DNA from 4 places in the Pseudarthrobacter sp. MOO14 genome. Region 1 is predicted to be linked to each of the others. Evidence: riboswitches for the same ligand, from Rfam matches in the RefSeq annotation. Region 1 holds a riboswitch; each other region holds the start of a gene.
What was found. A riboswitch is a leader RNA that binds a small molecule or an ion and turns the genes downstream of it on or off. The one in region 1 is predicted to bind cyclic di-AMP.

Region 1 (5,901 bases):
GTGTCCATTTCCCTGCCCGGTGCGGCAGCCAGCCCCGCGGCGAATCCTGCGATGAACGTGGTGAGTGGAGCAGCCGGCCGGACCACGGCGTGGGCTGCGACGCCGGCAAGGGACAGCACTGCGTTCACGTCCACCTGGACGTCCTCCAGCTTGTATGCCTGGAGCAGGGCCCTGCACCATTCCTCCAGCGTCTCGTCCTGGCTTTTCACGACTTGCCTCCCACGTTGGCTCCGCACGTTTTGGTCAAAGTCTTCACGCTGGCTCCCGGCGGCGATCCCCAGCGTGGCAGCATCACCCCACGTATCCACGTCGGCAGTGGACCCGGCTGGGACTGTGACAAGCTGCACGTCCAGATTAGCAAGGAGGGACCTCACGGAGCCGTTGACCAGGGCGTCCCGGCGGGACAACTCACCGCACGATCTTTTTAACTCATCAGTGTTATATATGGCTGCCAGCGGCTGTTCCCTGCCGTCGGCCGAGCGGGCCACGGCGCCCCGGCCATCGCCCGCAGCTGCCACCGCGTCCCGGAGCATCGCCACCGCCCGGGCTGCCAGCGGCATGTCGCAGGCGAGAACCAGAGTGAAGGGCGCCCCTCCCCCAGAGGTGGCAAGGGCATCTAGGCCGGCTGAGATCCCGGCGGCAGGACCGGCAAACTTCGGCTCCTCCCGGCAGGACAGGACGCCTGGCGGCAGGGCCTGGGCGGGCCCGGCCTCATCGGCAGCCCCGCGGGACGGAGGGCCGCCGGCGGAAACGTCGCCCACAACAACCGTACGGCGGGCACCGGCAGCGGCGTCAAGGGTCCATGCCAGGAGGGTTCTTCCCCGGAGGACCAACGATTGCTTGGGTACTCCACCCAGCCGTGATGACCGGCCGCCCGCCAGGATCAGGGCGTCAAAGATCAACGGGTCCGTTTGCACCCACCCAGCCTAGCGAACAGCAACCGGCCTGGAAGCCGCTTGTCAGGCGGCGCGCTCGGGAAGCAGGAATGGATCCCAGGCGGGGGTTGGCTTCTCCAGTTCCTTGATCTGCCAGATGGTTCCGTGCGGCGGCTCCGGCACGAAGCGCAGGGTCCATCCCATCTCGCCGGGGGTATGGTCACCCTTGACGTTGTTGCACCGCAGGCAGGCAGCCACGAGATTCTCCCAGGAATCGGCTCCGCCCCGCGATTTTGGGTGGACATGGTCGATTGTGTGCGCTGCCTTTCCGCAATATGCACACTTGTGCCCGTCACGTCGAAGCACACCACGGCGGCTGACGGCCGTTGAGTGGTTGTACCGCGGGCGGATGTAGCGGTTGAGGAGGATCACGGACGGGCGGCCCAGGACGTCAGTGGGGCCCACCACGGGATCATCCCCCTCGGCCACCACGCTCGCCTTGCCTGTGAGCACAAGCACCAGCGCCCGGCGGAAGGTGATAACCGCCAGCGGTTCATATCCAGCATTCAGAACGAGAGTGCGCATGCACGTACCTCTTCACGGCCGCACCCGTCAGGGGCACGAGGGCCGGCTGCCCTCGGCATGTCCGGGCTATGGATCGACATCACAAGAGTAAACAGAGAATTGCAATATCAGGTAATCGGTATACGCGGAGGCCGGATCCCCACCCCGGTGGCGGGAGCCGGGATGCACGCAGAATGGCGGGAGTTAAACGGGAAAAGACCCCCGCCTCAAGGGCAGGGGTCCTTCCGGGCACATCTTATGCGGCGCCGCGTGCGGCGGGCGGCAGTGGTTACCGAACGTGGATGAAGACCGGTCCGGAGCCAACGTTGGCGCTGAACACAACGGTGTCGTTGCCGTTGAAGCCGCCGTGGACGGCCATCCCGTTTCCGGCGTAGACGGCGATGTGGGCCATTCCTCCGCCACCGTCGGCGTAGTAGATGAGGTCGCCGGGCTGGGCCTGGGATGCGGACACCCTGTCACCCAATGACAGGTAACCGGCGGGCCAGTCGTGGAAGTGGATGCCGACGGCAGCCAGTGCGTTGGTCACCAGCATGGTGCAGTCCTGGTGTACGCCAAGCTGGGCGTAGGCAGCGGACAGGATGGCAGCACCCTTTCCGCTGGCGGAAACCTGGGCGGCGGGGGCAGCCGTGGCATCGGCAGTTGCAACCTTGGCAGTCACCTTGGGAGCGGCAACGGCCTGGGCAACGGGAGCGGGAGCGGCTTCCTGCACCGCAACCTCGGGCTCGGGAGCCGGTGCCGGAGTGGTGGTAACGGCCGGCTTTTCGAAGCTGATGGCAATGGTGGAAGCCGCTGAGATCGGAGCGTCGACGGCGGATTCAACTTCCATGGCGGATGCCGGAGCCGAGTCGCGCTTGACGTTGGTGTCGGCTGCGTTGGCTGCGATGCCGCTGGTCAGGACCAGGCCGGAAGCTGCAGCGATTACTGCAGCCTGGCGGCCCATGCCGCCGGCGTTGTCGCTGACAGCCTTGGCAATGATCGCGATCGAGTTGGTTTTGGTGACCTCGGCGCGGTGCCGTGCGGTAGCACGAGTCGTCATCAGTTCTCTCTTTCGTTTTCCTCTGGACCGCGGTGGCCTGTCCGAGGGGGTTGGATGCGCCGGCATCTTGGGGGTACGCCGGCGCGTCCCGAACGGGGATGTTGGTTTCTAGCGAAAAAGCTTTGGGCAAAGAAATAGCCCTTGGAGCGTGGAGCCCAAGAACTACTTGTTCAGGTGGTAGTACGTGGAAGTACCGGTGGCTGCGGGAGAGTGGAGCATGGTTCCCTGCGACGGGTTGAGCGCGCTGATCATCATGCCGTTGCCGACGTAGATGCCGACGTGTGCGCCGCCGTTCTGGACCACGAGGTCGCCCGGCTGGGGGGTGGAGGTGGGGGTCATGATGCTCCACGCGTTCGTGCGGGGAATGCTGATTCCAGCCTGCGCGTAGACCCACTGAACGAAGCCGGAGCAGTCCCAGCCGTTGGGGGTGGTGCCGCCCCAGACGTAGGGGTGGCCGATGCCGGTGTAGGCGATCGCGGCGATACCCGAGGTGGCTGCGGACGAAACGGCTTCTACTGCCTGTCCGGCCTTGGACGCCTCCTGGCCGGCAGTGGTGGCGGTGCGGTCCGCGGACGCGGTGGACTGGGTGCGCACGGTTTCCACCTTCGGGGCGGCGGTGGTCTTGACCGCCGGACGCTCGAAGGAAACGGTGGCCGTGGGGGCCGCGGTGACAGCAAGGGCGGTCTGCGCGGAACCGGACTCCGTGGAGGCCGAGATGCCGGCAGTGGTGTCCGCGGCGTTGGCCGGCAGGCCCATGCTCAGGATGAGGCCTGAAGCCGCTGCCACAACGGCAGCCTGGCGGCCCACGGTCCCGGCATTGGCGCTTACGGCCTTGGACATGGCGTCCAAGGGGTTGACGCGAACCGTTTGCGCACGGTGGCGCGCAGAATTATGGCGTGAAGACACGAAGGTAGCCTCTCCCAATGCCTGCGAGGTGAGCTGTCGGATTCGGATGGGAGTCACCCGGCCACTTCGCTTCCTGGGAAGCTCATGACTTAACCCCAAGGCCTTCCAGAACGCAGAAGGCCAAAATTGGTTCCCCCGCCCCTGCCAGACGATGAAATGCGAACGGACCTTGAGCGGTGGCAGAGTTAGGCAATCCACTCAAGAGCGTCAACTTCGGAAAAGTTGACGCGAGTTAGACGGTACAGCAGTTTTGCTTCAATGTCACATTCAGGTCACGGCGGGTCACGGCGATCTGGGAGTGCGCAATCAAACGGTTACAGCCAGCCCATCGGATCGACCACTTCGCCGTTGACCTGGACTTCGAAGTGCAGGTGGCAGCCGGTGGACGCCCCGGTGGTCCCGCTCAACGCCACGACTTCGCCGCGGGAGACCGTTTGGCCCACCTTGACGTTGAAGGACGAGAGGTGGTTGTACGTGGTCTCCAGGCCGTTGCCATGGTCGATCACCACCCGGTTTCCACCGCCGAACTGGTGCCAGCCGGCGAAGGTCACGGTTCCTGTTGCGGCTGCCAGGACGGACGTCCCGCACTGTGCCACGAAGTCCTGTCCGCGGTGGAAATCTCCGGTGCCGCCGGTGATTGGGCTGACCCGGTAGCCGAAGGGCGACGCGGTCACGAGGGATGCCAGCGGCGCGGCCAGGGTCCCGGCGGAAGCCGCACGCGTTACCGATCCGGCCGACTGGGCGCTCAGCAGTTGCTTCAGCTTCCCGTCGGGGTCCGCCTGCGTTACGACGGCTGAGCGGCTGAAGTCGATCTGGGCGCCTACATCCGCGGAAATCTGGGGCTGGGGGCTGACTGCGGAGGCGGCCTGGGGCGCGATTCCGGCCGCATCCGTCGCCATAACGGGGCTGGTGGCGGGCATGGTCACCGTGAGCACCAGGCCGGTGGCGGCGAGGGCGATGCCGGCCTTTTGGCCGATGCCGCTGGCCGCGGCAAAGTCGGTGATTTGCCGGAACGGACCCCGGCGGCGGCGCGCATCCCGTTGCGGGTCGCGGGGGCGCTCCGCGGCGGCTACTTCGACAACCCGGGGTGCCTCAGGGGGGCCCGCCGCGCGACGGCGGCCCCGGGAGGTCTGCATGGTCAAGAAGGGTTCCTCTCTGGAATAGCCTGCGGAGTTAGCTGTCGGATTCGGGTCAGAGAGATCAAAGACCCGGTCCGTCATGGGCAAACTTCTACACAGGGGTATTCCCGGAAGAATCCTTCACTGGAGAGGCTTGCTGCTGACGGACTTCACCCCAAGGCAGTCCCCCGCTGCCGGTTGTGGTTCCCCCGCCTCTGCCAGTAACGACTCGTACACCTGGCCCGCTGGCAGAGCTCGGCTCCGGATCAGGTAACGCTTAAGTATCAACGCTGGGTTCCACTATAGGGGCTTAAGACCCTAGGTAACAATTCCGTTATCTTTGCGTGGAATCCCCCGGGTGGGGTATGGAAACGCGGCGTCAGGCCTGGTTCACGGCGACGAAAACGTGTGCCGCCACCTCGGGAGGCAGCTCCAGCGCGCCCTCGATTCCCGCCACCCGTACAGAAATGTAGTCACCGACGCGTTCCAGGGAGACAGACGCGCCGGGGCGGATACCGCCCTCGTCGAGCTGGGTCAGCAGTTCCGGCTCCACCTGGATCGGTTCCGCCAGCCGGCTGATGGTCACTGCCGATTCAGGCCCGTAGGCCTTCATTGCCTCCACCAGGCTGATGGCGCCGTCGCCGAACCCGGGTCCGGGCTGTCCGCCCAGGGCGGCAAGGCCGGGGATGGGATTTCCGTAGGGCGACTCCGTGGGGTGGTCCAGCATCTCGTAGATGCGCCGCTCCACCCGTTCGCTCATAACGTGTTCCCAGCGGCAGGCTTCGTCATGGACATAGGCCCAGTCCAATCCGATCACGTCGGCCAGCAGGCGCTCGGCCAGCCGGTGCTTCCGCATGACCTCAGTGGCACGCTTGCGGCCGGTGTCGGTCAGTTCCAGGTGCCTGTCACCGGAGACGACGACCAGGCCATCGCGCTCCATCCGGCCGATGGTCTGGGAAACGGTAGGCCCCGAGTGGCGCAGGCGTTCGGCGATACGGGCCCGGAGGGCAACGATGTTCTCTTCCTCAAGCTCCAGGATGGTCCTGAGGTACATCTCCGTAGTGTCGATCAGATCCGTCATCCAGCTCAGCTCCTCGAGCGCAGTACCTTGCGTTGTCCCACCGTATCGCCTCTTCCCGCGACGTAGTCCGGGGAAGAGTTTAGCCTATTTTGATTTAGTCCGAATAGGGCCTGCCGCCTGCGGCGTCTCATTGGCTGGACATTGGCGCCGCCCGCTCCCGCCACCCTGCGCGCTTCAGGCAGAATTGGGGAAGGTTTGCACTGCAGCCATGGCCGGCTCCCGGCCACCCACCACCCGGACCACAGCTTTCGTCCCCGCCGAATGGAGCACCTGTGAGCGACACCAGCATCACGATTCCCG
Region 2 (5,901 bases), 1.5 Mb from region 1:
AGGCCCGTGCCTCTGCCAGGGACGAGATGGCGTAAGTCCGCGACGTGGCGCTCTGCCCCAGCCCGGCAACTTGGGGGAAAATGAACCACATCCAGTGCCCGGTCTTGTTGCCGAGCTGCAATTCGCCAAGCGCGCTTCGGTAGGTTCCCCCACTGTCTTGGGCGGCGACGAATCGTTCCAGGTCAAACGCTTCATTCATGGGCTCTCCTCTGTGGCCTGCAGGTCATTGCGTCAACTCTTTCTCCAGGAGGCGTGCTGCCGTTTGAAGTTGGGATTCAGGGTCTTCGCGCCAGCGCGCCAGGACAGCCGCGGCCCGCTGGCGGTCTCGGTGGTCCAAGCCGGCCAGCAAGGGCACCAGGACGTCGGAGACCAAAGGCCCGGCCAGCTCTGCCGCCTGGGCCGAGCGGAGAAAGCCCTCCAGCCGGGTGAGGTCCGAATGCCGCAGCACCTGCACCTTTGTTTGCAGCAGGACAACGGCGGCCAGCCGGCGTTCGAAGACCGGCTGCGAGCCTGGTTTCGGCTGGCCCCACAGGGCGGAGGCCAGCATGACCGTGGTGTCATGGCCCATGTCCTTGAACTTCCGAAGGGCGTCCCGGACTGTGCCGCGGACTGCGCCGATCGAAGACCCGTAGGAGGCCAGGGCTCCGCCCAGCCGGTAGCCCACCTCGTCGGCCCGGTACCAGGCACCCTCGTTCCGAAGGGTCCGGTCGATAAATTCAGCAGCAGCCGCGACGTCGGGCACCTCGGTCACCGCCCCCGCCCCGCAGAGGCATGAAGGATACAGAATGGGGTCCAAGGCCGCGCCTCGAGCCTGCCGGCCGCGATGGGCTCGCCGCAGACCGCACAGGTTCCATAGGTGCCGTTGGCCAGCCGCTCCAGGGCTGCCTCCACCTGGTCCAGCCCGGCTGAACTCTGCTTCAACAATGCCGACGCCTGCGACAGTTCGAAGGCGATCGTGGCGCCCTCGGGATCATGTTCGTCATCGACGTTGGAGTCCTGCCGGGCCGCGTTGGCCGCGTCGATATCAGCCCGCAGCGCCGGCAACAGGGCCAACCTCCGGGCCCGCTCCTCTTCGAGCAGCACCCTGAACCGTCCGAAATCTGGCATGCGGAAAGCCTAGCGCGTCAGTCAGTACCAGTTCAGGGCGACGGAATGGCTCCAGGCGCCGCACGGGGACCCGTAGCGGTCGCGGATGTAGCCGAGCCCCCAGTCAATCTGCGTCCGGTAACTCGTCAGCCAGTCGCTTCCGGCGCTGGCGTACTTTCCCGGCGGCAGGGCCTGGGCTATGCCATGGGCCCCGGATGAGGCATTCGTGGCCGTGGTCAGCCAGCCGGATTCCTTGGTCCACAGCTGGGACAGGCACTGGAACTGGTCGGCGCCCCAGCCGAGGGCACCCAGGCGTCCCGAGGCATAGGCCTTGGCGCCGGCAGGATCATTGACGGCACCGCCCGGGACGGAGGGAACGACGACGGGCGGCGGGCCGGGCACGGCAGGCTGCGGCGGACTGCCGGGAACCGGGTCGGCCGGCGGGGCCGGTACCGCCGCGTTGCCGGCCGGAGCTGCAGCCGCGGGTTTGGGCTGCCGGGCTGCGGCCGCGGCAGCCTGCGCCGCGGCTTCGGCCTGCCGGCGGGCCTGCTCCGCCGCAGCGGCGCGCTTGGCCTCCTGGGCCGCTTCATAGGCAGCCAGCGCCGCCTGGCCCTGGCGATACTCCCCCTCAAGTGCCGCCGTCGTTCCCTTCAGCGAGGCCAGCTGGGCGGTCAGTTCGGTGCTGTGCTGCTGTTCGTCATTTACCTGCCGGGCAAGCGCGTCCTGGGCGGAGCGGGCTGCGTCCAGTTTGGCTTTTGCTTCCCCGGACAGTCGTTCCCGCTCAGTGCGGGCCACTTTTTCCTGCTCTGCCAGGGATGCGGCAACTTTTCCGGCAGCCGCAGCTTTCTCCACCAGAGCAGCAGTCTTGTCGCCCACCAGCTGGACGAGGTTGAGCCCTTGGACGCTGTTGTTCCGCAGGGCATCAAGGGCCACGAAGAATCCGGTATTGGTCCCGCCCGTCTTGTACGCCTGGACGGCAAGCGCTCCGATTTCCTTGCGATGCCGGGCCAGTTCGTCGTTGGCGCGGGCAGCCTGGGCGGACAATGAATCCAGCCTTACCGATGCCGCTTGCAGCCCGGCGTCGGCTGCGGCGTAGTCGGCCGCTGCCCGGACCGCCGTGTTGCCGGCGGCTTCAGCCTGGGTCTGGAGGCCGTCCAGGAGCCCATTGATGGTGGTGATCTCTGCCGCTTTCGCTGCCTCGGAAGACTGCGCCTGCTGCACGTCAGCCCAGGACGGATACCCACCGGGAGGTGCAGGCTCGTCTGCCGTGGCAGGCAGGACCGTGGCCGCTGCCACTGCGATGGCGAGCAGTCCCCCCACCAGTGGGGACGTGGGCATGGTCACGAACAGGGGCATAGTCCCGAAGCATACCGGCGGCACGCCGGAGCGGAAAGGCGGCCGTGCCTGCTTTGTTACCCGTTTGGTCCGGTGCCGGACCGGCGGGAGCCCGGCGTGGGTGGATCGGACCCATCCAATCGTTGGTTGAATACGAGAGAAGAACCTCGCATGTTATCTAAACGTGACAATGGGAGGGTCGGCGGGTTATGGTCTTCTGGTGTCCCTCCCCAAACGGGACACTCCCATCAGTTTGCCGAGCCCTGCCGCTGATACCGGGATTCAACCGCATTCATGCTGGCAGGGACGGGGGAACCAAGTTTCCACGACCTTTCAGGTCTTGGGGTTAAGTCGGACAGCTCCTCCGCCCACCGCGGAGATATGTTCGGCCGGGTATCTCCAACCCGAACCCGACAGCTCACCCCGCAGGCATGGGAGAGGCGATCAATCGTGTCAAAGAATCTCAGCACTGCCCGCCACCGCGCGACCCCGGCCCGCTCCATTGCGCTCGAGGGACTCGCCGTGACGGCCAAATCACAGGCCCGTTCGTTTGGCCGTCCGGCCCTCGCTGTTGCCGCCGCGTCCGGCATCGCGTTCGGCGTCGGCGCCCCGGCCCATGCGGGCGTGACGGGCGCGGACACCACTGAGCAGGCCAGCGTCCAGGCCGCCGCAGCTCCTGCAACTGCTCCGGCAGCCGCGGCAGCAACCGTCCACACCGTCGTTTCCGGGGACACCCTCGGCGCGATTTCGGCCGCGTACGGTGTCAGCCTCAATGACGTCCTGGCTGCCAACGGCCTGGGATTGTCGTCCATCATCTACCCCGGTGACCAGATCCAGATCCCCGGCGCCGGCTACGTGGCAGCACCTGCCCCGGCGCCGGCAGCGGCCCCCGTCCAGGCGGCAGCCGCCACCGCACCGGCGAACACCGGCATGAACATGTCCTACGCATCAGCAACGCCGGTGGCGTCCACCACCGGCAGCGGGACCGGTGCTGCCATCCTGGCCTCCGCCTACGGCCAGGTCGGCGTGAGCCAGGACTGCACCGCCATGGTTGAAAAGGCCCTGCGCTCCGTCGGCAAGAGCGTCGGCGACCTGGCTCCCACGCAGTTCTTCCAGTACGGCAGCGTGGTCGGGAGCCCGGCACCCGGCGACCTCATCATCACCTCGGGCCACGTGGGCGTTTACGCCGGCAACGGCCAGGTTGTGAGTGGCGGCGTCAACGGCTACACCACGCAGGTGCACTCCATCAGCTGGCTCAGCGGCTACTCAGTGGTCCGCGTCGCCTAGTCTTCGCGCAGTAAAGCCTGCTCCCAACAGGAGGGTGGCAGCCGGGTCTCCGGTTGGCACCCTCCTGTTGTCGTCGGATCAGGTCCCGCAAAAGGTCGTATAGGTCCCGAAGTCCGCCGGGGCACCGTCCATGTAGCGTTCCAGCCCGGCCCGCTCGGTGAAAGGATCGGTCACGGCCTGAAGCAGGCGCTGCAACGGGGCAGGATCTCCCTCCGTGCCGGCGGCGAGGGCTTCCTCCACCAGATGGTTCCGTGGAATGTACGCCGGGTTGACGCTGTCCATCAGCCCTGCGTCGGGTTGCAGCGCCAACCACCGCTCCGACCAGGCGTCGAAGCCGGCCAAATCCATCACCATGCCGCGCACCGGGCGCAGGTCGCCGCGGGCCGCCCTGCCAAGGTTACGGAAGAACAGGGTGTAATCCACCGGGCCGTCCTTGAGGATGGCCACCACATCGTCAATAAGGCTGGACAAGGCGTCGTCGCTGGCGTTTCCAGCGGCAAGACCCAGTTTGGTTTTCATGCCGCCCGTCCACGCCGTGCTGTACTGTCCACGGAATCCACCGAGCACCTCCACCGCTGCAGCAACAGCCTTGTCCTCGTCTTCGTCAACGAGCGGCAGCATTGCCTCGGCAAGGCGGGCAAGGTTCCATTCGGCAACGACTGGCTGGTTGGCGTAGGCGTAACGGCCACTGACATCGATGGAACTGAACACGGCGGCGGGATCGAAGGCATCCAGGAACGCACACGGGCCGTAATCAATGGTTTCCCCTGAGATGGTCATGTTGTCCGTATTCATGACCCCGTGCACGAATCCCGCCAGCATCCACCGGGCCACCAGCCCGGCCTGGGCGGAACAGACGGACGCAAACAGTGCCAGATAGGGGTTTGGGGCGACTGCAGCGTCCGGATAGTGCCTGCTGATGGCGTGGTCAGCCAGCCGCTTGAGCAGGTCCATGTTCTCCGTGGCCCGTGCGTACTGGAAACTCCCAACCCTCAAGTGGCTGCTGGCCACCCGTGCCAGGACAGCACCGGGCAGCATGCCCTCGCGCCGGACCTGCCGCCCCGTCGCCACGACGGCGAGGGAGCGCGTGGTGGGAATACCCAGGGCGTGCATGGCCTCACTGACAACGTACTCGCGCAGCATTGGCCCGACGACGGCCCGGCCGTCCCCGGCGCGGGCGAAGGGGGTGCGCCCCGAGCCTTTGAGGTGGATGTCCAGCAGGCGGCCGGCGCGGTCCGTGACTTCCCCCAGCAGGAGCGCGCGTCCGTCGCCGAGCAATGGGGAGTAGCCGCCGAACTGGTGGCCCGCGTAAGCCTGCGCCACCGGGGTGGCACCGGCGGGAACGTGGTTGCCCACGAGGAGGCGCACCCCTTCGGGACCGTGGAGGTATTGCGGGTCAAGGCCCAGGCCTGCTGCGAGCTTTTCATTCAGGACCAGGAGTTCGGGATCCGGAGCTTCCTCGGCCTGCCAGGGAACGGCAAGTTCCGCCAGTTCACGGGCGAAGCGGCCGTCGAAGGTGACCGTGGATTCAGCTGCTGCCGTCATGGGTTAACCCTATCGCCGTGGTGCCGCCCGCCCCTCCTGCACGGAGAGTTTCAGGCCCTGCCGCCGCTGGCCCCTGCATCATCCAGCCCCTTGGCATAGGCCGCCTGGCCGGCATGCTGGAGGCAGTCCCCCAGAATGCTGACAAGCCGCACCCCAAGGGTCACCGGCGGATCCCAGCGCCAGTCCGCCACGCGGTCCAGGTCCTGTTCTTCCAGGCTTTCGAGGACCTTCGTGGTCTGCCGGTGGACTGCTTCACAGTACTCAAGCAGGAGCTCACCGGATGCCCGGACAGCATCCACCTGGCCGCTGGAGTGGCCATAGCCCGTGTCGCCTTCCGCCAGCGGGAGGCCAAAACGCGACACGAAGCCTTCCGACGTCCAGACCTGTTCCAACTCCGAGGCGGAGGCGACCTGCGCATCCTCCACCCTCCCCAGGTGCCACACCAGCCAGGCGATGGAGTTGCCGCGGCCGGAGGGGCGGTGCTGGAGCTGTTCCTCGTCGAGCCCGTCGAGCACCTGCCGGACCAGGCCCGGGAGGCGGCCAAAGGACTCAAGGAGCAATTCTTTGGAATCCATGGATCTGGCGCCTTTCGGGTTGCCCGGTCGGGGAACAATAAGGTTACTGAGTAAACGTCATGCCTGTGAACAG
Region 3 (5,901 bases), 160 kb from region 1:
GATGCTGGCCACCGGCGGAACCCTGCGTGAGGCCATCAAGTTCCTCTTCAAGCGCGGCGCCTCCGACGTCACCTGCATCTGCCTGCTGGCAGCCCCGGAGGGCCTGGCCAAGCTGGAGGAGGAACTGGGCGACGCGAACGTGCACATCGTCCTGGCCTCCATCGACGAGAAGCTCAACGAGAAGTCCTACATTGTTCCCGGCCTCGGCGACGCCGGCGACCGCCTGTACGGGATCGCCGGGTAGGTTCCACCCTTTTTCAAAACCGTTCCCGCCGCTAGCCTGTGCGGATGGACTGGAAACTTGAACTCGTCTTTGTCCCTGTATCCGATGTGGACCGCGCCAAGGATTTCTATGTTAACAAGGTTGGCTTCAACGCCGACTACGACGAACGCCCGTCGGAGTCGATCCGCTTCGTGCAGTTGACGCCACCCGGCTCCGCCTGCTCCATCTGCATCGGCGAAGGGCTCACCGACGCTCCGCCCGGCACAGGATCCAACCTCCAGCTGGTGGTCAGCGACATCGAGGCTGCCCACCGCCAGCTCAAGGGCAACGGCGTGGACGTCAGCGACGTGGATGTACAGCAGTGGGGCCACTTCCTGTACTTCGCCGATCCGGACGGCAACAAGTGGTCTGTCCAGTACATCCCCTGGCGGAACGCCGGGCCGGGCGACGTCCAGGGCGCCGGTTAACGCAAACCGCGGGCCGCATCGACATGATGCGGCCCGCGGTTTGCGTTGCGCCCGGTGCTGGTGGTGCCTAGTACCAGTTGTGTGCCAGGTGGAAGTTCAACGCACCGCAGGGCGAGGCGTAGCTCTTCTTGATGTAGTCCAGGCCCCAGTTGATCTGCGTGCGGTAGTTGGTCAGGTAGTCGGCGCCTGCGCTGGCCATCTTCTCCGCCGGCAGCGACTGGACGATGCCGTACGCGCCGCTGCTGGCGTTGGTGGCGGTGGTGGTCCAATCGGATTCCTTGGTCCACAGCGTCTGCAGGCACTGCATCTGGTCCGGTCCCCAGCCAAAGGAGGACAGCTGGCTGGCGGCGTAGGCCTGGGCGCCCGCGGGATCGTTAACCGCGACGGCGGGAGCAGGCTCAGGCGCGGGGGCCGGCGCAGGTGCGGGTGCTTCAGCCGGCGGGGCGGCGGGAGCGGGCGCGGGGGCCGGCTCCGCGGCCTGCGGTGCCACGCTGATGGCGGAAGGAGCAGGATTTGCGGCCGGGTTGGACCGGATTTCGCTCTTCTCGATGCTCATCTGGGCATCCGCCGCCGACGTGGAAGCGCTTGACCCGGTGGACGACGCCTGGGTCATGCTGTTGGTCGCCTGGCCTGCCGCGCCAACGCCAACCAGCACCGCGCATGATGCAGCGAGGACCGCAACACGCCGGCCCACGGTGGTCTTTTTGGCGGGCTGGGGTTTGGCCCGATGTTTTGCCTTGGTTTGCAGGCATGGTTTTGCCATGGATTTAGACATGATTGATCGCCTCTCACACCTGCGGAGTTAGCTGTCGGGTTCGGATGAGGGCATCCGGCCGCACGGAAAAAACACGTGCTGGCTTAACCCCAAGGGCAATCATTGCCCGGGACGGTGGGTCCCCCGCCTCTGCCGTTGCTCAAGCGGAATCCGGGAAGCGGCAGAGCTTGGCGTCAACCCGGGATATGCGGCCCGAACGGGGACCGCACCCAATCGACGGTACAGGAAGATTGCGCATTAGTCACATTTGGGTAACGGAAGTCACGAATCATGGCGCGTCGATTTGCTGCAGGCGGATCCCCGGCGCCGGGTTATCCCGCCAGGATATAGACCGTGGTCCCGCCAATGTTTTGCGCCGGGAACGTGGACTCCACCCACTGTGCAATCCGGGTGGAGGCGTCAGAGCCGCTGCTGGACATCATGGTCCCGCCGGCAATGAAGTAGTGGATCCGGCCTTGGGAGACCAGCGCTTGGAACTGTTCCAGCGTGGGGGAGGGGTCGGTGCCGTTGAAGCCGCCCACGGCCATCACCGGCAGTTCCGTGGCCAGTTGGTAACCTGCGGCATTGTTCGAACCGACTACTGCCGCTGCCCAGGTGTAGTTTGAGGCACCGTCCTTCAACGCGGCCACGAGCCCGGCCGACGGCGTGGGCGCACCCAGAAGGCCGGCCATCCCGCCGGCGCGGCCACCGGTGGCACCCTGACCGCCCTGCGCTGCCCCGCCCTGGCCGGCCCCCTGGCCTTGTCCGCCCTGGCCGGCACCCTGGCCTTGTCCGGCCTGGCCGTTGAACTGCCGGGACGTGCCGCCCGCGCCAAACCCGCCGGTCCGGTTTCCGCCGAACCCGCCCGGGCCGCCGAACGACGGCGCCGGTCCGGCGCTGACAATGGCCCCGCTGTGCGCCGTCGCCGCCGTCGACATGGAGAAGGCCAGCGGGCCGGCGAGCGATGCCGCAATGGCGAGCGCCGTCGTCGTCCGTTGCACGGAGCGCAGGCGGATGAACCTGTTCAACCCTGTTCCTGCTGCGGCCGCAAGGCCTGCCGCCAGCACCACCCAGCGCAGCCACGGGCCGTAGGCGGATGTGGTTCCCAGCAGGGTGAATGCCATCAGGGCTGCCGCGGCCACTGCGGCGGCCAGGAAGACCGCCGCGGCGGCCTGCCGCCGGTGCTGCCAGAGAAGTACCGGGCCCAGGCCGGCCAGGGCTGCGATCCCCGGTGCCAATGCCACCGCGTAGTAGGGGTGGATGATGCCCGCCATGAAACTGAAGACCAGGCCGGTCACCAGGACCCAGGAACCCCAGATGAGCACCGACGCCCGGACGGCGTCAGTCCGCGGCGCCCGGCGTCCCACCCACAGCAGGCCGGCAGCAAGGATCAGTGCGGAGGGCAGCAGCCACGCGATCTGGCCGCCAAATTCGCTGTTGAACATCCGCAGCAGCCCCGGAACGCTCCAGCCGTTGGCGCCGCCCACGCTCCCTGTCTCGTCGCCTGTCAGCCGGCCCAGGCCGTTGTAGCCGAGGGTCAGTTCCAGGATGGAATTGTCCTGCGAACCACCAATGAACGGACGGTCCGCAGCCGGGATGAGCTCCACGACGGCCAGCCACCAGCCGGCCGCGGCAAGCATCGCGGCACCGGTGGCGAGCAGGTGCAGCAGCCGCCGACCCAGCCTGGCGGGTGCCGCGACCAGGTAGGCGAGGGCAAACCCGGGAACCACCAGCAGGACCTGCAGCTGCTTGGCAAGGAACCCGAAGCCCAGGAAAACCCCTGCCAGCAGGAGCCAGCGCAGCCTGTCCTCCTGCACGGAGCGGAGCACCGCATAGGCCGCGGCGGTCATGAGCAGCACCAGCAGGGCGTCCGGGTTGTTGAACCGGAACATCAGCGTGGCCACGGGCGTCAGTGCCAGCGCAACGGCGGCCAGCAGCCCTGCCCGGTGGGCGAGGCGCGGGTCACCGGTGGCCGGTGCCGCGGCCCGCCGGACGGCCAGGTACAGCAGCCAGGCGGTGCCGACGCCCATCAGGGCTTCAGGAACCAGGATGCTCCAGGAGCTCAGGCCGAAAATCCGGACCGACAACCCCATGATCCACAGGGACGCCGGTGGCTTGTCCACCGTGATGGAGTTGGCGGCGTCCGAGGAACCGAAGAACCAGGCCGCCCAGTCCTGCGATCCGGCCTGGGCGGCGGCGGAGTAGAAAGCGTTGGCCCAGCCCGATGCCCCGAGGTTCCACAGGTACAGCACGGCGGTAGCTGCCAGCACGGCTGCCAGTTCCAGGCGGTGCCGGAGGGCCGGGGGCTCCCGCCGCACGCCGGCCGCGGCAGCAGGGCTGGAGGCAGCAGGGCCGGGGGCAGCGGGAGCGGAGGGAGCCTGCACCGGAGTGGAGTTAGATCTGGCCATGGGGTCCTACTTGGTGAGTTGGTACACCGTGGAGTTACCCACGGTTTGGGCCTGGAAGTTGGCTTGCACCCAGGCGGCCACCTCGGAGTTGCCGCCCCGGCCGCCCATGCCGCCGCCCATGCCGCCTTCGATGAAGTAGCTGATCTCACCCCTGGCCACCATGGCCTGGAACTCGGCGAGCGTGGGATAGGGGTCGCCGCCGTTCCAGCCGCCCAGGGCAATGACGCTGGTGTTCGTGGCCAGTTCCAGGCTGGCGGCCTGGCTGGCCCCGGAGACAATCGCCGACCACTTCGTGGTGGTGCCGGTGAGCAGTGCGGTCACGGCTGCATCGGCGGTGCCTTCGCCGGGACCACCCGCCCCGCCGGCTCCGGGGGCCCCGGTGAAGCCGCCGGCTCCGTTCGCGGGATCAAAACCGCCGGCACCGGCTGCCGCATCCGTTCCGTCGGTCCGGTCGCCACGGAGCGCGGCGTCGTCCCGGAAGCCGGCAGCCCTGTTGCCGAAACCGCCCGCCGACGAACCTGCGGGCCCCGACGTCGGGATGGATCCCGAATGGGCGGACGCGGCGGTGGCCAAGGTCCAGGCAGCCGTTCCAAGGCCCCCGGCCAGCAAGGAGAGGACGACGACGGCAGCCGTCCCGGAGCGCCGGAACCGTCCCGCAGCGCCCTTGCCGTCAAGGCGGAGGAGGATGGCGGCCGCGGCAAGGACACCAAGGACGATGGTGGCGATGCGCAACCACGGCAGCCACGACGCGTCGCGGCCCAGCAGCACCGAGGACCAGATGGAGGTGCCTAAGACCACGACGGCAAGAGTGGTCCGTGCCGGCCAGTACGCGCGGCCGCGCCAGAGTTCCGCCGCGCCGATGCCCACCAGCGCGGCGATGGCCGGTGCCAGTGCCACCGAGTAGTAGGGGTGGACGATGCCGCTCATGAAGCTGAAGACGCCCGCGGTGACCAGCAGCCAGCCGCCCCACAGGATCAAGGCCGCGCGGCTCCGGGACGTGCGCGTTTCGCGGCGGGTGAACCACAAGCCTGCCACCAGCAGCACCAGGGCGGCAGGCAGCAGCCAGGACACCTCGCCGCCGAAGCTGCTCCCGAACATCCGCAGCAGGCCGGCCGCGCCGCCGAATCCCGCATTTCCGCCGCCGAAGCCGCCCGCCGCACCGCCGCCCGGGCCGCCGGCTCCACCTCCGGGCATCCCTTCACCCGAACCGGTGATGCGGGCCAGGCCGTTGTAGCCGAAGGTCAGTTCCAGGAAGCTGTTGGTGGTGGACCCGGCCATGTACGGCCGTTCGGAGGCCGGCGTCAGCTGGAAAAGGGCAACGTAGCTGCCGGCCACCACGATGATCCCGCCCAGCGCGCCGAGCAAGTGGACCAGCCGGCGTCCCAGCGGTGTGGGGGCAGCCCACAGGTAGGCAAGTCCAAGCGCGGGAACCACCAGGAAGCCTTGCAGCATCTTGCTGAGGAACGCCAGGCCTATCACGGCCCCCGCCGCCACCAGCCACTTCCATCCGGCCCGTTCGATGGCCCGGGTGGTGAAGTACGCCGCCAGCACCAGGCAGAGGGTGAGCATGGCGTCCGGGTTGTTGAATTTGAACATCAGCGCCGCCACGGGCGTCAGTGCGAGGGCGCCGCCGGCCAGGAGGCCTGCCACCGGACCGGAAACCCGCTTCACAGCGAGGTACAGGAAGCCGACGGCGGCCACTCCCATGAGCGCTTCGGGCACCAGCATGCTCAGTGACGAGAAGCCGAAGATACGGCCCGCCAGGGCCGGGATCCAGAGCGCGGCGGGCGGCTTGTCCACGGTGATGGCGTTTCCGGCGTCGAGCGATCCGAAGAGGAGTGCCGTCCAGTCCTTGGTGCCCGCCTGGATGGCAGCGGCATAGAAGGAGTTTCCGAAGCCGGTGGCGGCCAGGTTCCAGAGGTACAGGATTGCCGTGGCCACCAGGAGGCCTGCGGCCGAGGGCCGCACCCAGCGGGGCTGGCCGCCGAAGGCGTAGCGGGCCCAGCGCGATCCAGGCTGTGCGGGGCCGGCAGAGGAAACTGCGGAACC
Region 4 (5,901 bases), 950 kb from region 1:
CGTCATTCGCTCCGGCGCCCAGCGATCGAGCCGCCGCGTACAGGGCAAGGAACACCAGCGGCGTCACTGATTCCTCCCACTGCTGCCCGAACAGGACCGGCACCAGGACCGGAGCCACCACGGCAAGTCCCACCCCTGCCGTGATGCCGTACAGGGCCTGCACCGTGACGCTTTTCAGGTACCCGTCACGCAGTCGCTGCCGGTCACCGCGGACTTGCGTATACAGCGGAAACAGGACGGTGGACAGCACGAAGAACACGTTGAGGATCAGGGCCTCCGGGAGCCGGAAGGCGAGCGTGTACAGGCCCAGCGCATGGGCCCCCAGGACGATCCCGATCACCAGGTAGTCGACGTCGAAGATCGCCCTGGCCAGCATCGTGCTCCCAGCAACAGGAGCACCAAAGCGGATGTTCTCGCCCAGGGCACTCCTGCTGACGCGCCAGAGTTGCCACGGCGCCTCGTGGCGGACCAGGAACCAGCAGGTGGCAGCGTAGGCCACCGAGCCTGCGGCCGTTCCGACGGCGAGCGACCACGCGCCGTGGCCGGTGAAGGCCAGGTACAGGGTCACCGTCCCCATGGTCGCGGCACGCAGCACCGGAGCGGCGGTGAGTTGCCGGAACTTCAGGTCCCGGCGCATGATCGCTTCCGGAACGGCGCCGCAGGCCGTGGCCAGGACGGAGACGCCGAGAACCTGCACCAGGGGAGCCACGCCGTCGAGCCCGATGAGGTCTTCCACAGCATCGGCCGCGAGCACGGCGGCCAGGGCCAGTACGGTTCCCAGCGCCACCGAGAGCAGGAGCGCTGAACGGGCAATCACCTTCGTTTTGGGCAGATACACCAGTGCCTGGCCCACCCCGGCATCGGCGATGGTCTCGGCGTATGCCATGAGGACCAGCGCCAGGGCTACGAGGCCATACTCTTCAGGAGAGAGGAGCCGGGCCAGCACCACGGTGGTGACCAGCACAATGATCCGCCCGGAGGCAAAGGCCAGCCCCTGCCACAAGGCTCCCCGGACTCCCCTGCGTTCCAGCTCGCCGGGCGCGTAGGTCACAGTTGCCTTGACGTGCCGGATAAGTCCCCGGCAGGGGATGACGCGGCCACGGCCGCCCGCACTTCGGCCAAGTACTCCGCGGCCACCGTGTCCCAGGACCGGACGGCGCGGGCGGCCTGGTCCAGTAGGCCGCCGGGGGTTACGTGCGGCGGCCGGGGTGCCCTGAGATGTTCTACGACCTTGCGGACCATCGCGTCCTGGCCGGCCTCGACGGTGAGCAGCGGGTGCGGCGGAAGTTCACGTGCCGCCACCGGGGAGGCCACTACAGGCAGCCCGGCGGCAAGGGCCTCAAGCACGGAGTTTCGGATGCCTACGCCGTGTTCGTCGGGGAAGACGGCGACGTCGGCCCCGTTGAAGACATCCGGGAGTGAGGGCACGTTGGCCAGGATTTCGATGTGTGGACCGGCCAGCGCCTGGACTGCCGCTGTGGGTTGCCGCCCGGCGATGACGAACCGTGCCTCCGGGACCTCCCGCCACACGAGGGGAGCGATACGGGTGGCCAGGACCGTGGCGCTGTCCACGTTGGGGGCGTAGTTGAGGCTGCCCGCGAAGCAAACCACCGGCGCCTTCCGGTCCGGACGCGGCCCCGCGGCCACGCTGGTTCCGTTGGGGATGCTTTTCACGGACCGGCCGAGCTTCGCGGACCAGGCTTCAGCGTCCTGTGCCCCGACGGTCAGCAGCCGCGCCCTGGCGGGCAGCGACCGTTCCGCCCGTTCGGCGAGGTGCTCGCGCAGCCGGTAGGCCGGCCGGAGGGAGCGGGCAATATCCGTGTCCATGGCGGCCCGGATGGACCAAGGGTCCACCGTTTGCAGCACCACGGGACCGGCCACATGATGCGAAAGGAAGAGGGCGTGCGGGCCATGGATGAGGGTGGCCTCACTGCTGCCGGACAGGGTGGCTGCCGCTGCCCGCGCTGACGGGGTGGAGCGCCGGTGCTTTCCCAGGCCGGCGAGGCCGCCGAAGGAGCGGACAAATGCGGCGGGGTCGTCCCGCGGGGCTAGTTCGTGGACGGTTTCGCAGCGGGCCCGGAGCTCCGCCGGAACCGGGACAGGGCCGGAAAACGTCAGCAGCGTGACGGCAACATCCGCGGGAAGGTGAAGGATCACTTCGTACGGGATCATGGAGCTTCCATCACCGAGTTGCGGGTCCCGGTTTGGCACGCTTTCCGTCACGTACAGGAGCTTCATTGCAAGAGTGTACTGGATCACACTCGGGTGGCAGGGTTGCTCTGGGCAACTTTGTGGGGAACCGCAGGAAGCCAAAAAGGGCGACGGCGGGAAGTCCCGCCGTCGCCCTTTCCAAGGGGGCGCGTGGCCGGCTACTGCCAGGCGCGGACGTAGTCCACCAGGAGTTGGGACTGCGGGCCGTACACCGGGTTCGTCGATGAAGCGCCGACGTTCAGCACGATGTACTGCGGGGCGTTTCCGTCGTCCGTGGGGTAGGACTTGACCTTCACGCCGTCGAAGTAGACGTCCGACGAGTTGGCCATCCGGTGCAAGCCGAAGGTGTGGTATTCGTTGGCCCAGTTGCCGCCGACGCCACCCTGGTTGTGTGACCCGGAGCCGGAGTGGTAATTCACGGTCATCTTGCCCTGGAGGACCTCCGCGATGTCGTTCTCGCCGGTGGCCGGCCAGGACTGCCCGGTGGTCCAGAACGCGGGCCAGTTATAGAGACCGTTGGCGTTGCCGGGGAACTTGATGCGGGCCTCGACATACCCGGTGGTGAACTGGTACCCGGTGCCCGCTCCACCCTTCGGGTTCGTGGAGACCAAGGACCCGGAAGACGAGGAGGCAAGGCTGAGGGCCAGGTTGCCGTTGGCCACGGAGACGTTGGCTGGGCTGGTGGCCACCTTGTTCATGGTTCCGCAGTTGGGGGAGAACCAGCAGTTGGACCATTTACCGCTGTCCAGGCCTGAACCGTTGAAATCGTCAGCGAAGGTCATGGTCCAGTTTCCGGGGACCCCTGCGGGCATGGGCGTCCCGCTGTTTGCCAGCGGTGCCGAGGCTGGTGCCACGGCGATGGGGGACTGCGGTGCAGGAGCCGCAACGGCCGGTGCCGGGGCGGGTGCCGCGGGAGCCGGCGCCTGGGACGGAGCCTGCTCTGGTGCGGGCGCGGGTGCGGCTGCCGGTGCCGGGGCGGGCGCCGGAGCGGACTGGACTGCGGCCGACGGGGTGGGCTGGACCTGTACCTCGCTGCCGGCCCCGGCGGCGCTGGCCACCCGGGATACGTCGGCAGCTTCATTGCCGTTGGCGACGCCGAGGCCAAGGGAGGCTGCGCCGAGGACGGCTGCTGCCAGGCCGGCGGCCAAGGGCAGGCGGCGGGAATCTCTGGATGTCAAGAACTGACGGAGCCCGGCCGATGGGGTCTCATTCTGATGACGGCGGGCGCGTTTGGCGCTCAATTTGCGGGATGCGGGCATGGGGAATTTACCTCTCAACGCCGGCGGGGTTAGCTGTCGGGTTCGAATGCTGCCATTCGGCCGCGGATCGCGGCTTCACCCCGAGGGCAGGCGGGAGCCATGCCCGTGACACTTGGGTCCCCCGCCTCTGCCTTGGAACCTGAGGGATCGCGGAAGCGGCAGAGTTGGGCGTCTTCCGGGATTGGGGCCGGCTGGGGCGGCCCACCCGAAGACCGTACACGAAAATCCCTGCGGAATCACAATTGGGTAACGGAAGTGGCGCGGTGGGCGTGGCGTCCCGCGGTGCACCCGCATAGACGTCTAATGCCGAACGGCACGCTCCTGCGTTTTCCACATACGTGTCCGGTCAGGCTGCTCCTGCCACATCACGCGGATAGCCTTGAGTCAAGCGCGAATCGCCTATCAGGTCCAGATGCACTAGGATATTGAAGTCTGTGCTGCGTCCTGCCTCCGTACTGGTGGCAAGGCACTGCGCGGAATCGCAAATGAACCTCCTGTTACGGAAATGCCGTAACCGCTTAGCCCAAAGGAGGTGGGTTCACATATGCGTCCTTACGAATTGATGGTAATCATCGACCCCGAGGTCGAAGAGCGTACCGTTGAGCCGTCGCTTCAGAAGTTCCTGAACGTCATCACCAACGATGGTGGAACCATCGAAAAGGTTGACATCTGGGGCCGTCGCCGTCTGGCTTACGAGATCAAGAAGAAGTCCGAAGGTATCTACGCCGTGGTGAATTTCACCGCCAAGCCGGAAACCGCCAAGGAACTTGACCGCCAGCTGTCTCTTAACGAGACCATCATGCGCACCAAGATCACCCGCCCCGAAGAGCAGAAGGTTGTTGCTGAGTAATCAGCACCAAAATTCATTCTTTACCCCGCAGGAACGCACTCTTCACCCAGGATCGAACAAGGAGGCAGTAGATGGCAGGCGAGACCACCATTACGGTCATCGGTAACCTCACCAATGACCCGGAATTGCGGTTCACACCGTCCGGTTCCGCAGTAGCGAACTTCACCATCGCTTCCACCCCCCGCACCTTTGATCGCCAGTCCAACGAGTGGAAGGACGGGGAGACCCTGTTCCTCCGCGCCGCGGTCTGGCGTGAAGCTGCCGAGAACGTCGCCGAATCCCTGACCAAGGGCATGCGCGTGATCGTCACCGGCCGCTTGAAGAGCCGTTCCTACGAAACAAAAGAAGGCGAAAAGCGCACCGTCATCGAGCTTGAGGTCGACGAAATCGGCCCCAGCCTGCGCTACGCCAACGCCAAGGTCAACCGCACCCAGCGCTCCGGCGGACAGGGTGGGGGCGGCTTCGGCGGCGGCAACGGCGGCGGTGGCTTCGGAGGCGGCAACCCTGGTGGAAACCAGGGCGGCAACTCCGGTGGAGGCTGGGGCGGCGGCAACCAGCAGGCTGCACAGGACGATCCCTGGGCCACGCCCGGCGTGTCCAATGCAGGCGGCTGGGGCAACGGCCCCGATTCCGAACCTCCCTTCTAAAACCCAAACAACGGCCCGATGCCGGGACTGCCCGGGAGCCGCAAGGCACCCAAGGTTTTGCCGCCGTCGGACCACCACCATCCCGTGGATCAATATCCACGGGCTCCCTAGAATAGGAGCTCCACGATGGCTAAGGCTGAACTCCGTAAGCCCAAACCAAAGTCCAACCCCTTGAAGGCCGCTGACATCACTGTCATCGACTACAAGGACGTAGCATTGCTGCGCAAGTTCATCTCCGACCGCGGAAAGATCCGCGCCCGTCGCGTCACTGGCGTCACGGTGCAGGAACAGCGCAAGATCGCCCAGGCAATCAAGAACGCCCGCGAAGTTGCTCTGCTGCCTTACTCCGGCGCTGGCCGCGGCTAAGGAAGGGATTAACTAACATGGCAAAGCTCATTCTGACCCACGAAGTAACCGGTCTCGGTGCTGCTGGCGATGTTGTCGAGGTCAAGGACGGTTACGCACGTAACTTCCTGCTGCCCCGCGGCTTCGCCCTGACCTGGACCAAGGGTGGCGAGAAGCAGGTTGAGTCCATCAAGGCTGCCCGCGCCGCCCGTGCGCACGCTTCTGTTGAAGCTGCACAGGCGCAGGCCCAGGCTCTGTCCTCCAAGAAGGTCAAGCTCGAGGTGAAGGCCGGCGAGTCCGGTCGTCTCTTCGGCACCGTCAAGCCTGCTGATGTCGCTGCCGCAGTCGAGGCCGCCGGCCTCGGTGCCATCGACAAGCGCAACGTTGAACTGCCGAACCACATCAAGTCTGTCGGTTCGTACACGGCCAACGTCCGCCTGCACGAGGATGTTTCCGCTGTCATCGACCTTGAGGTCGTTGCCGGAAAGTAGTTTCCCCACCGCAGTTCAGTGGCCCCCGCCCGGGATTCCGGTGCGGGGGCCATTTGCGTGCAAGGTCACTGCCGGGGTTTCCAGCGGCCGGCCGCGTG

Region 2: linked by a shared signal. The riboswitch ahead of AC4EEV_RS01865 (C40 family peptidase) and the one ahead of AC4EEV_RS15350 (C40 family peptidase) in region 1 are both predicted to bind cyclic di-AMP.
Region 3: linked by a shared signal. The riboswitch ahead of AC4EEV_RS14700 (aggregation-promoting factor C-terminal-like domain-containing protein) and the one ahead of AC4EEV_RS15350 (C40 family peptidase) in region 1 are both predicted to bind cyclic di-AMP.
Region 4: linked by a shared signal. The riboswitch ahead of AC4EEV_RS10970 (glycoside hydrolase family 16 protein) and the one ahead of AC4EEV_RS15350 (C40 family peptidase) in region 1 are both predicted to bind cyclic di-AMP.

The regions. Positions count from the first base shown of each region.
Region 1 is NZ_CM177849.1:3,285,241-3,291,141, reverse strand. Features, by position in the region: gene AC4EEV_RS15365 (NTP transferase domain-containing protein) at 1-917, opposite strand, end outside; gene AC4EEV_RS15360 (HNH endonuclease) at 960-1,460, opposite strand; gene AC4EEV_RS15355 (NlpC/P60 family protein) at 1,729-2,496, opposite strand; gene AC4EEV_RS15350 (C40 family peptidase) at 2,659-3,336, opposite strand; cyclic di-AMP (ydaO/yuaA leader) riboswitch at 3,407-3,588, opposite strand; gene AC4EEV_RS15345 (M23 family metallopeptidase) at 3,717-4,538, opposite strand; cyclic di-AMP (ydaO/yuaA leader) riboswitch at 4,551-4,781, opposite strand; gene AC4EEV_RS15340 (iron-dependent transcriptional repressor DtxR) at 4,900-5,601, opposite strand; gene serC (phosphoserine transaminase) at 5,874-5,901, shown strand, end outside.
Region 2 is NZ_CM177849.1:404,246-410,146, forward strand. Features, by position in the region: gene AC4EEV_RS01845 (DUF1810 domain-containing protein) at 1-199, opposite strand, end outside; gene AC4EEV_RS01850 (DNA alkylation repair protein) at 224-751, opposite strand; gene AC4EEV_RS01855 (TraR/DksA family transcriptional regulator) at 748-1,107, opposite strand; gene AC4EEV_RS01860 (coiled-coil domain-containing protein) at 1,129-2,442, opposite strand; cyclic di-AMP (ydaO/yuaA leader) riboswitch at 2,696-2,868, shown strand; gene AC4EEV_RS01865 (C40 family peptidase) at 2,872-3,708, shown strand; gene AC4EEV_RS01870 (protein adenylyltransferase SelO) at 3,787-5,253, opposite strand; gene AC4EEV_RS01875 (mycothiol transferase) at 5,304-5,828, opposite strand.
Region 3 is NZ_CM177849.1:3,129,327-3,135,227, forward strand. Features, by position in the region: gene upp (uracil phosphoribosyltransferase) at 1-244, shown strand, start outside; gene AC4EEV_RS14695 (glyoxalase superfamily protein) at 289-690, shown strand; gene AC4EEV_RS14700 (aggregation-promoting factor C-terminal-like domain-containing protein) at 758-1,465, opposite strand; cyclic di-AMP (ydaO/yuaA leader) riboswitch at 1,471-1,631, opposite strand; gene AC4EEV_RS14705 (glycosyltransferase family 39 protein) at 1,777-3,852, opposite strand; gene AC4EEV_RS14710 (glycosyltransferase family 39 protein) at 3,859-5,901, opposite strand, start outside.
Region 4 is NZ_CM177849.1:2,333,426-2,339,326, reverse strand. Features, by position in the region: gene AC4EEV_RS10980 (lipopolysaccharide biosynthesis protein) at 1-1,051, opposite strand, end outside; gene AC4EEV_RS10975 (glycosyltransferase) at 1,048-2,238, opposite strand; gene AC4EEV_RS10970 (glycoside hydrolase family 16 protein) at 2,370-3,389, opposite strand; cyclic di-AMP (ydaO/yuaA leader) riboswitch at 3,475-3,644, opposite strand; gene rpsF (30S ribosomal protein S6) at 4,015-4,320, shown strand; gene AC4EEV_RS10960 (single-stranded DNA-binding protein) at 4,392-4,967, shown strand; gene rpsR (30S ribosomal protein S18) at 5,094-5,333, shown strand; gene rplI (50S ribosomal protein L9) at 5,351-5,803, shown strand.